Regions from separate parts of the Neisseria sp. P0014.S009 genome, predicted to be linked through region 3. Evidence: predicted binding sites of a transcription regulator. Region 3 holds the regulator's gene; each other region holds the start of a gene.

Region 1 (3,286 bases), on a different contig from region 3:
TTGTTCTTCCTAATTCGGCCTTTTGTTTACTCAGGCAAATTAAATATCGTATGTGGTTGAAGCGGTATCGCCGCCCTTACCTGTCCAGTTGGTATGGAAGAACTCGCCGCGCGGTTTGTCGGTACGCTCGTAAGTGTGCGCGCCGAAGTAGTCGCGTTGGGCTTGCAACAAGTTGGCAGGCAGGCTCGCGGAAGTGTAGCCGTCAAGGAAGGTAATGGCGGAAGCCATGCAAGGCATCGGAATGCTACATTCGATCGCTTTGGCAACGATTTTGCGCCATGCAGGCAGACAGGTTTCCAATACGCCTTTGAAATAAGGATCGGAACCCAAGAAGACTAAATCAGGATTGGCTTCGTATGCGTCGCGGATGTTGCCCAAGAACGCGCTGCGGATGATGCAGCCTTCACGCCACAAGAGGGCGGTGTTGCCGTAATTCAATGCCCAATCGTTGTTTTCGCTGGCTTCGCGGATCAGCATAAAGCCTTGTGCATAAGAAATGATTTTGGATGCCAACAGGGCTTGGCGCAAAGCATCTACCCATGCGGCTTTATCGCCTTCAATCGGGATAATGGTTTTGCCAAACAGGCTGTTTGCTTGGATGCGTTGGTCTTTAAACGCGGACACGCAACGTGCAAACACGGCTTCGGAAATCAGTGTCAACGGGATACCCAAATCGAGGGCATTGATGCCGGTCCATTTACCTGTACCTTTTTGACCTGCGGTATCAAGGATTTTTTCGACCAAAGGTTCGCCGTTTTCATCTCTGTAACCCAAAATCGCGGCGGTAATTTCAACCAGATAAGAATTCAGTTCGGTTTGGTTCCATTCGCTGAAAATGCGGTGCATTTCGTCGTAGCTCAGACCCAAGCCGTCTTTCATGAATTGGTACGCTTCGCAAATCAACTGCATATCGCCGTATTCGATGCCGTTGTGCACCATTTTGACGAAGTGGCCCGCACCATCGCGGCCAACCCAGTCGCAACAAGGCTCGCCTTGAGGCGTTTTGGCGGAGATGGCTTGGAAAATCGGTTTGACGGCAGGCCATGCGGCTTCATCGCCGCCAGGCATGATAGATGGGCCGTGACGCGCGCCTTCTTCGCCACCAGATACGCCGGCACCGATAAAGCGGATGCCTTTTGCCGCCAGCTCGTGTGTACGGCGGGTGGAATCAGGATAGTTGGCATTGCCGCCGTCAATAATGATGTCGCCTTCGTCCAAAAGCGGAACGAGTTGCTCGATAAAATCGTCAACAACAGAACCAGCGCGTACCATCATCATGATTTTACGTGGTTTCTCTAATTTATCAACCAGATCTTGCAGTGAATATGCGCCGATAATATTGGTATTTTTGGCTGCGCCGTTTAAAAAATCATCTACTTTGCTAGTCGTCCGGTTGTATGCAACAACTTTAAAGCCGTTGTCGTTCATGTTGAGAATCAGGTTTTGCCCCATTACGGCAAGGCCGATAACGCCAATGTCGCCTTTCATTTGGTGAAACTCCATTATTGATTAAATTTATCAAGCGTAACTCTAGCTGATTTACAACTTTTTAACAATCCTTAACTTTTTAATTTTTTGAAAAGATGCCTTTACGTTTCAGACGGCCTTTACCTTTGGGAAAACAAACTATAAATTAGATTTTAAATAATAAATAGAAGATGATATTGAGTGCTGCCACAGCTTGTTGATAACTTTGATTAAAACAATTTTTCAAATACTTAGCTGATATTTTTTGATGAGGATAAAGTATGGTCGGCCTTGTTTGTAGGTGTGGATAAATTTTTTCTGCTGCTCCATTCTGTGGGTAACTTTTTGCCTGTGCACAATCTTAGCTTGTTTTATACTTCTCCAATCGGAACTGATTGACTAGAGAAATAGTCAAATGGTTTTTTATTTCAAACTATTTTCATATTTCCTTTTGTTTAAGCTGGGAAAAGGCCGTCTGAAAATATTTCAATAAGGGTGTACATATGAAGTTTTCCTTTAGTATTAACCTGTTATCCGTTTTTATTTTGGCCGCTTGTGCGCAACGGCCGGTTCAAAAGCCTCAAGTTGCCCTGCCCTCCGTATCTGTGGATAACCATGCGCCGGAGCAAGGAACAGGGCTGACGGAGCAGAAGTTAATCCGTGCCAAGCATTATATGGCGGCGTCTGCCAATCCGCTGGCAACTGAAGCCGGTTATGAAATTTTGAAGCGCGGCGGCAGTGCGATAGATGCGATGATTGCCATGCAGACAACTTTGGGACTGGTTGAGCCGCAGTCTTCCGGATTGGGCGGCGGTGCGTTTTTGGTGTATTGGGACAATAAGGCGAAAAAGCTGACGACGTTTGATGCCCGTGAAACGGCGCCGAAAGCGGCAACGCCAGAACTTTTCTTAGACGAAAACGGCAAACCGATGGGCTTTATGAAAGCTGTGGTCGGCGGCCGTTCGGTCGGTGTGCCGGGGATTCCGAAGCTGCTCGAAGATGTCCACAAGCGTTACGGAAAATTGCCGTGGGCAAGTTTGTTTGAAAAACCGATTACTTTGGCGGAACAGGGTTTTGCTGTTTCTCCGCGTATGGCGAAATCCATCGAACAAAATTTGGAACCCTTGCAACGTTATCCGCAAACTGCTGCCTATTTCTTACCCGACGGCAAACCTTTGGCTGCGGGAACAGTTTTGAAAAATCCTGAATTTGCGCGTTCTGTGCGCCTGTTGGCGGAAAAAGGCAGTGCGCCGTTTTATCAGGGAATGCAGGCGCAGAATATTGTTCGTGCCGTTACCAGTGCTGTGGATAATCCTGGCAAAATCAGCATGGCGGATTTGAAAAACTATCAAGTTATCGAGCGTAAGCCGGTTTGTGCGCCGTATCGTGAATATGAAGTTTGCGGTATGGGCGCGCCAAGTTCGGGCGCGATTGCTTTGGGGCAGATTTTGGGCGTATTGCAAAATCAGAATATGAAGGCGTTGGGCGCGGAAAATATCCACAGTTGGCGCTGGATAGGCGATGCGTCGCGGATTGCTTTTGCCGACCGTGATTATTATGTCGGCGATCCTGCGTTTGTGAATGTTCCGACCCATGCCATGATTTCTCAGGCTTATTTGAAACCGCGTGCCGAAAAAATCCGCAAGGCTGACAAGGCATTGGAAACTATTCAGGCAGGCAAGTTTGGCAAGGTATACGCGCAAGGCATGGCGGTCGAGCTACCGTCCACCAGTCATTTGGTGGTTGTGGATAAAGACGGCAACGTCGTATCGATGACGACTTCGATTGAAAACGCGTTCGGTTCGGGGCTGATGGCAAA
Region 2 (3,286 bases), on a different contig from region 3:
GCCTAGATACTAAATATCTGCAATTTTAATCACTTCCCTTTCAAATTTCATTAAATAACAGAGTAAATTATGAAATTCATTTCAACAATTACTGCCTTGGTAATGGGCTTTTCTTCAGTTACCGCTATGGCTGCCAATCCCCTCAATCCTCCGCAGATGGGGGGTGACGAGCGTTTGGCTTGCGAAGCGCTTATGTGCTTGGTCAATCCGGCATCTCAACCATCTGAATGTCAATCTGCTTTGAAAAAGTTCCACTCTATCAAGCATAAACATGGACACGATACGATTACCGCACGACGCAATTTCCTAAAAAAATGCCCTGCTCAGGATCGTTCTGGTTTTGATGATTTTATTAATTCAATCATCAAGTAATTTTTGCTCATTAAAGAAAAGGCCGTCTAGAATTCAGATAACCCTTTCTTTTACAAAGAGCCGCCAATTTGCAAAGCCTTTTCAAATCGCCCTCAAAATCCAACCACTTTTTCTATCCAAATTGTTTATATTAAAACTTACAGGCTTAATCTCATCTTTTCCGATATAGGTTGTAGCTTTTATATAGACATAAATGCCGTCTGAAACAACTTGACACCATCTGCAAAGTGGCTCGAACAAATAAAGAATGGTTCATTTTGTTCAGATTTTTCCCTTTTTACCCCACCAAAACCGAGGTCATACTGAGCGAGCCTGTAATCAGCTTATCGTTGAAAAACGTAACCTCATCTTGCAGTTCGCGTAATGCCATGATGTACAGCAAGGACAAGTAATGATCTGGCGTTGGCACGGAAAGCTCGGCTTTTTCGCCTAGTTGCTCATAATGCACCAAGGTTTCATCATCCTGAGTCGCAATTGCCTGATTGACCGTTTCACGAAAAGCAAACGCCCAGTCATAACCCGCACCGATTTGGTCAATATGTTCCCAACTTAACGCCCTAAGATTATGCACAATATTGCCGCTGCCGATAATCAGCACGCCTTGTTCTCGCAAGGCAGATAATTTTTTCGCCAAGTTGAAATGCCATTCCGCCGATTGCAAACGGTTAAGGCTAAGTTGTACCACGGGAATATCGGCATCGGGATAGAGAAATTTCAACACCGCCCATGCCCCATGATCAAAACCACGCGTTGGGTTCAGCTCGACATTTTCCGGCTGTAATAATGACCGCACTTGCTCCGCCAACTCAGGCGAACCGGGCGCAGGATATTGCACTTGACTGAGTTCATCAGGGAAACCGTAGAAATCGTAAATCATTTCAGGGTGTTCACCTGATGTTACCTGTAAACGGCTACTGTACCAATGCGCTGAAATCATCAAAATAGCTTTTGGTTTGGCAAACTTTTGCGTAATTAGGCTGAAATTCTGATTGAACGGGTTTTCTTTATCTACCGCATTCATCGGGCTGCCATGCCCAACAAACAATACAGGCATTTTTTTCATGGTTTACTCCTCGTTATCGGATACAGCAGATTGTACGGATAAATTTTTATTCAAAAAATACCGGTTTATGAATAACATCTTTTCCTCATAAGAAACCATGACTGATAAGGTCTAGAGATGTTGAGAGAACATATAGAAGAAGGGGTGATTCAAAAGACCGTCTGAACATTTTTACTTCATACGCTAAAATTTCTTTATTTCTGTATTGACAGAAATAAAAGATAAAAATAGAATACCATCACTATGAAACTAAATCCGACCACTGAAAAATTTATCCTCCATTGGGGTGAAATGGGTACCAAATGGGGCGTCAACCGTACCGTTGCGCAAATCCATGCCCTGCTCTACATCTTAGGCAGACCAATGAACGCCGAAGAAATCACCGAAACACTCGGCGTAGCACGCTCCAATGTCAGCAACAGTATTAAAGAGTTGCAAAACCTGAGATTGGTACATACCGTGCATATCTTGGGCGATAGGCGCGATCATTTTGAAACTTCGGATGATGTCTGGACTTTGTTCCGTACCATTGCAGAAGTGCGTATGCAGCGCGAAATAGAACCGACACGGCAATTTTTGCAAAGCCTGATCGACAGCCCTGAATTTAGTCAGGAAAATGAAACTGCCAAGCAGCGAATCCAACAAACCCATGATTTCATTAGTACGCTGACCGTGTGGGCAAATGAAATGCTGAAGCTTTCCACTTCAACCATGGTGAAAATTTTAAAAATAGGCACCGGAATACAAAAATTTTTCCGTTGATGGCAATGGACTTGTTCTCAATAAACATAGCCAATGCTATTTAGGATATGGAAACATGCTCATGGCAGCCTTGCATGGGCATATTTATCTGAAGCTTGATATTCTTTGGTAGATTTTGAATCACTGGATATGGATTTCCCTCCTAAAGAAACAATCCCGGAGCCTATTTAAAATTTTTTGCCCTATAATTTCTCTTTTAACAGAAATTATAGAAATTACAGACTAATTATATATTTAAACCAAAACAAAATAGGAAACCAGCATGTCCGACAACACTACGCACACCCTACCCGCCTACCTGTCTTACTCGATGGGGCTGCTATGGCTGTGGAGTGGTACCCAACCTCTGTTTTTCATGCCTGAAATGTCATTGGATTTGCTGCATTCAGTCGGTATTCCCAATCCGTTGCAATGGCCTACATTAATCGCCGCTTCTCTGCTGGACATTGGTTTTGCTTTTTTATGCTTCAGCCGCCTTCGCTCCCATTCCTCAGTATGGCTGCTGCAATTGATAACCGTCGCGGCATACAGCCTGATTATCGCCTTCAGGCTGCCTGAAATGTGGGCGCATCCATTTGCGCCTTTGGTAAAAAACCTGCCGATTATGGCTACTTTATTTTTCCTGTATCAATCCGTAGGAGATAAAAAATGAACACTTATTTAATTGTTAAAACCCTGCACATCATCTCGGCTACCTTAATGGTCGGCACCGGTTTTGGTACAGCGTTTTACCTCTTTTGGGCAAACCGCAGCGGCTCGGTTGCCGCGCAGTCGGTCGTCTCGCATTGGGTCATCAAAGCAGATTGGTGGTTTACAACCCCCGCCGTCATTTTCCAACCCTTATCCGGCTTATGGATGCTGTACGAACGCGGCTACACTGTTGCCACCATGCTGGAACAAAATTGGATATGGATGACGCTGGCTTTATATATCTTTTCAGGCATTTGCTGGCTACCTGTTGTCTGGCTGCAAATCCGCATGGCAAAAATTGCCGAAAAAGCGCACAAAGAAAACGCAGACACCATTCCGGAGCCCTACTGGCGTTATGCTAGACGCTGGGAATTACTCGGCTATCCTGCCTTTTGCGCC
Region 3 (3,286 bases):
AATAGGCATCGATATCGCGCTCGTTTTGGGAGTAGGTGCTGCCGATTTTGCCGATAGAAGACACGCCGATCGCCACCAAGTCGCAGTCGGCATAGGTCGAGTAGCCTTGGAAATTTCGTTGCAGGAAACCTTCTTTGAGAGCGATGGAGAGCTCGTCGTCAGGTTTGGCAAAGTGGTCCATGCCGATGAAAACGTAGCCGCGCTCAGTCAGGGTTTGGACGCAATATTGCAGCATATCGAGTTTTTCTTCGCTGCCAGGAACGACATTGGTGTCGATACGGCGTTGCGGTTTGAAGATATGCGGTAGGTGGGCGTAGTGGTAGAGGGCGAGGCGGTCGGGGTCGAGGGACAAGACCGTGTCAATGGTGGTTTTGATGCTTTCGGTGTTTTGGTGCGGCAGGCCGTAAATCAAATCGACGCTGACCGATTTAAATCCGGCTTCACGCGCGGCATCAATCACTTCTTTAGTTTCTTCATAACTTTGAATGCGGTTGACCGCTTCCTGCACTTTAGGGTCAAAGTCTTGAATACCGACACTCATGCGGTTGAAACCGAGTTTGCCCAGTTTGAGGACGGTTTCGCGGCTGACTTTGCGCGGGTCTATTTCGATGGAGTATTCGCCGTTGGGAATCAGCTGGAAGTATTTACAAATCATGTCGAAGACGCGTTCGAGTTGGTCGTCGCTCAGGAATGTGGGCGTGCCGCCGCCGAAGTGGAGCTGCGCGAGCTGGTGTCTTCCGCCTAAATGAGGTGCCAGTAATTCCATTTCTTTTTCCAGATACTGGATATAGGCATCGGCACGGCTTTTGTCTTTGGTAATGATTTTGTTACAGCCGCAGTAGTAGCAGATGGTATTGCAGAAGGGGATGTGGATGTAGAGCGAAAGGGGTTTGTTGAGCGCGCCCATGTTGCGCAGGTTTAAAGCTTGGATATATTCGGCTTCTTTAAAGCCTTCATGGAAGCGGTCGGCGGTCGGATAGGATGTATAACGTGGACCGCTTGATGGCAAACTGGCAATTAATTCACGGTCAAATTCCGGTAATTCATTGTTTGTGTTGGTGTTATTTGAGATGGGGATGATTTTCATGGTAGGGGCTTGTAGTATAAAGTAGGGAAATTAGGGAAAATTTTAGTCAAAATTTCGATAGTTTGGTAGAATGCCTCATAATGATATGCCGACTTTGACATGGGTCAATAGTTATTCGGCTTCATCAGGGATTTATAGAACTATGCAGATTAAGGGTGCGTTATGGCCACACACAATGCAACACATCAAATGAAAACCTTGTGTTCCACATGTTCTTTACGCGAGCTGTGTTTGCCTGTCGGACTGATGCCTAACGAATTTTCACAATTAGATGCGGTTATTCGTCAAAGCCGCCGTCTGAAAAAAGGTGAATACCTGTTCCGTGCCGGCGAGCCGTTTACCTCTTTGTTTGCCATCCGTGCGGGCTTCTTTAAGACAACAGTCGCCAGCCAAGATGGACGAGATCAGGTAACCGGCTTTTTTATGTCGGGCGAGCTGATCGGTATGGATGGGATTTGTTCCCATATTCACAGCTGTGATGCTGTGGCTTTGGAAGACAGCGAGGTATGCGAGCTTCCGTTTACACATATTGAAGAACTTGGACAGGATATTCCCAGTCTTCGTTCTCACTTTTTCCGCTTGATGAGCCGTGAAATTGTCCGAGATCAGGGCGTTATGCTGCTTTTGGGCAATATGCGCGCTGAAGAGCGATTGGCAGCATTCTTGCTCAACCTGTCTCAGCGTCTCTATTCACGAGGCTTCGCCGCCAATGATTTTATCTTGCGGATGTCGCGTGAGGAAATCGGCAGCTATTTGGGGCTGAAGCTGGAAACAGTCAGCCGCACCTTGTCTAAATTCCATCATGAAGGCTTGATTTCGGTTGAACACAAGCACATCAAAATCTTAGATGCGACAACCTTGAAGAAAATGGTTTCCGGTTGTTCGCACGCTATCTGAATCTTAGGCCGTCTGAAATATTTCAGACGGCCTTTTTAACAAGAATTAAAGAATAATTGTTAAGTTACGCAAGTGATAGTCAGGTATTAAATTGAAAAATCTTCAACAACCGGCGTGTACAGAATGCGGTCGACTACTTCTCTGGTCAGTTTCGGTGCAAACATCTGGATAAAGTCATACGCGTAACCGCGCAGGTAAGTATCCGAGCGTAAGGCTATCCAAGTGGGCGACGGTTCAAATAAGTGTGCCGCATCAATAAGCTGTAAATCTTGATCGACAACGGGATCGTACGCCATTTTGGCCATCAAACCAACGCCCAAGCCTAAGCGGACATACGTCTTCAATACATCTGTATCGGCAGCCGATAAGGCAACATCAGGTTGCTCAATATGCGCTTTATTAAATGTACGCGCAATGCTGCTGCCGGAATTAAAAGCAAATTCGTAAGTAACCAGCGGAAAAGAAGCCAAATCTTCAAGGCTTAAAGGATTGCGGCAGTCCAAAAGAGGGTGGTCATGCGGAACAATCACGGCATGGTTCCATTCGTAGCAGGGCAGCTTGCCTAACTCAGGATGATCATCAATCTGTTCGGTAATAATTGCTAAATCTGCTTCGCCGCTGCTGACCATTTGCGCAATCGCAGAAGGGCTGCCTTGTTTGATGCTCAAATTGACCTTAGGGTAGTTTTTGACAAATTCCGCAACGATTTTGGGCAAGGCATAACGCGCCTGGGTATGCGTTGTCGCGATGGTCAGCGAACCGCTGTCATGATCGGTAAACTCGCTGCCGATATTTTTAATGTTTTGTACATCGCGCAAAATTCGTTCCGAAATTTCTAACACGGCTTTGCCCGGTTGCGAAACGGAAACCACACGCTTGCCGCTGCGGATAAAAATTTGGATACCCAATTCTTCTTCAAGCAGGCGGATTTGTTTGGAAATGCCGGGCTGGGATGTGAAAAGCGCATCGGCGGCTTCAGAGACATTCAGATTGTGCCGGTAAACTTCAAGGGCGTAACGTAATTGTTGCAGTTTCATGGTAGCAGTACCGAATACGTTGTTATTGTGGATTTTGTGCGACAAACGGCATGTAATTTAACATATTTTGCCCAGTTTTGCCCCGAGTTTTGAAAATGGTTGTTTTTAATGAAAATATCTTTTAATGATATGAAAACAGGAAATTCAGGAAAGAAGAGGGAAAGGGGTTTTGTTGTTTTTGTACAACTTTAGGTAGGTGAATTGTCTGATTTTGCCCTAAATTAATGACACAAGATTGATTTTTCGGCATGATTAACTACTAGGA

The links. The regulator FNR, encoded in region 3, switches genes on or off when oxygen is low (the NO sensors DNR and NnrR bind a similar motif). The targets are predictions, from matches to a motif close to TTGATNNNNATCAA.
Region 1: the regulator FNR is predicted to act here: its motif matches at 1,733-1,746, upstream of gnd (decarboxylating NADP(+)-dependent phosphogluconate dehydrogenase).
Region 2: the regulator FNR is predicted to act here: its motif matches at 1,641-1,654, upstream of ACTHS4_RS01720 (GbsR/MarR family transcriptional regulator).

What each region holds. Positions count from the first base shown of each region.
Region 1 is NZ_JBQCVS010000003.1:16,271-19,556, forward strand. Features, by position in the region: gene gnd (decarboxylating NADP(+)-dependent phosphogluconate dehydrogenase) at 40-1,488, opposite strand; gene ggt (gamma-glutamyltransferase) at 1,971-3,286, shown strand, end outside.
Region 2 is NZ_JBQCVS010000002.1:11,297-14,582, forward strand. Features, by position in the region: gene ACTHS4_RS01705 (DUF4189 domain-containing protein) at 1-13, shown strand, start outside; gene ACTHS4_RS01710 (TrbM/KikA/MpfK family conjugal transfer protein) at 70-372, shown strand; gene ygiD (4,5-DOPA dioxygenase extradiol) at 650-1,435, opposite strand; gene ACTHS4_RS01720 (GbsR/MarR family transcriptional regulator) at 1,679-2,197, shown strand; gene ACTHS4_RS01725 (DoxX-like family protein) at 2,460-2,849, shown strand; gene ACTHS4_RS01730 (DUF2269 family protein) at 2,846-3,286, shown strand, end outside.
Region 3 is NZ_JBQCVS010000005.1:65,192-68,477, forward strand. Features, by position in the region: gene hemN (oxygen-independent coproporphyrinogen III oxidase) at 1-1,087, opposite strand, end outside; gene fnr (fumarate/nitrate reduction transcriptional regulator Fnr) at 1,250-1,984, shown strand; gene ACTHS4_RS05510 (CysB family HTH-type transcriptional regulator) at 2,071-3,021, opposite strand.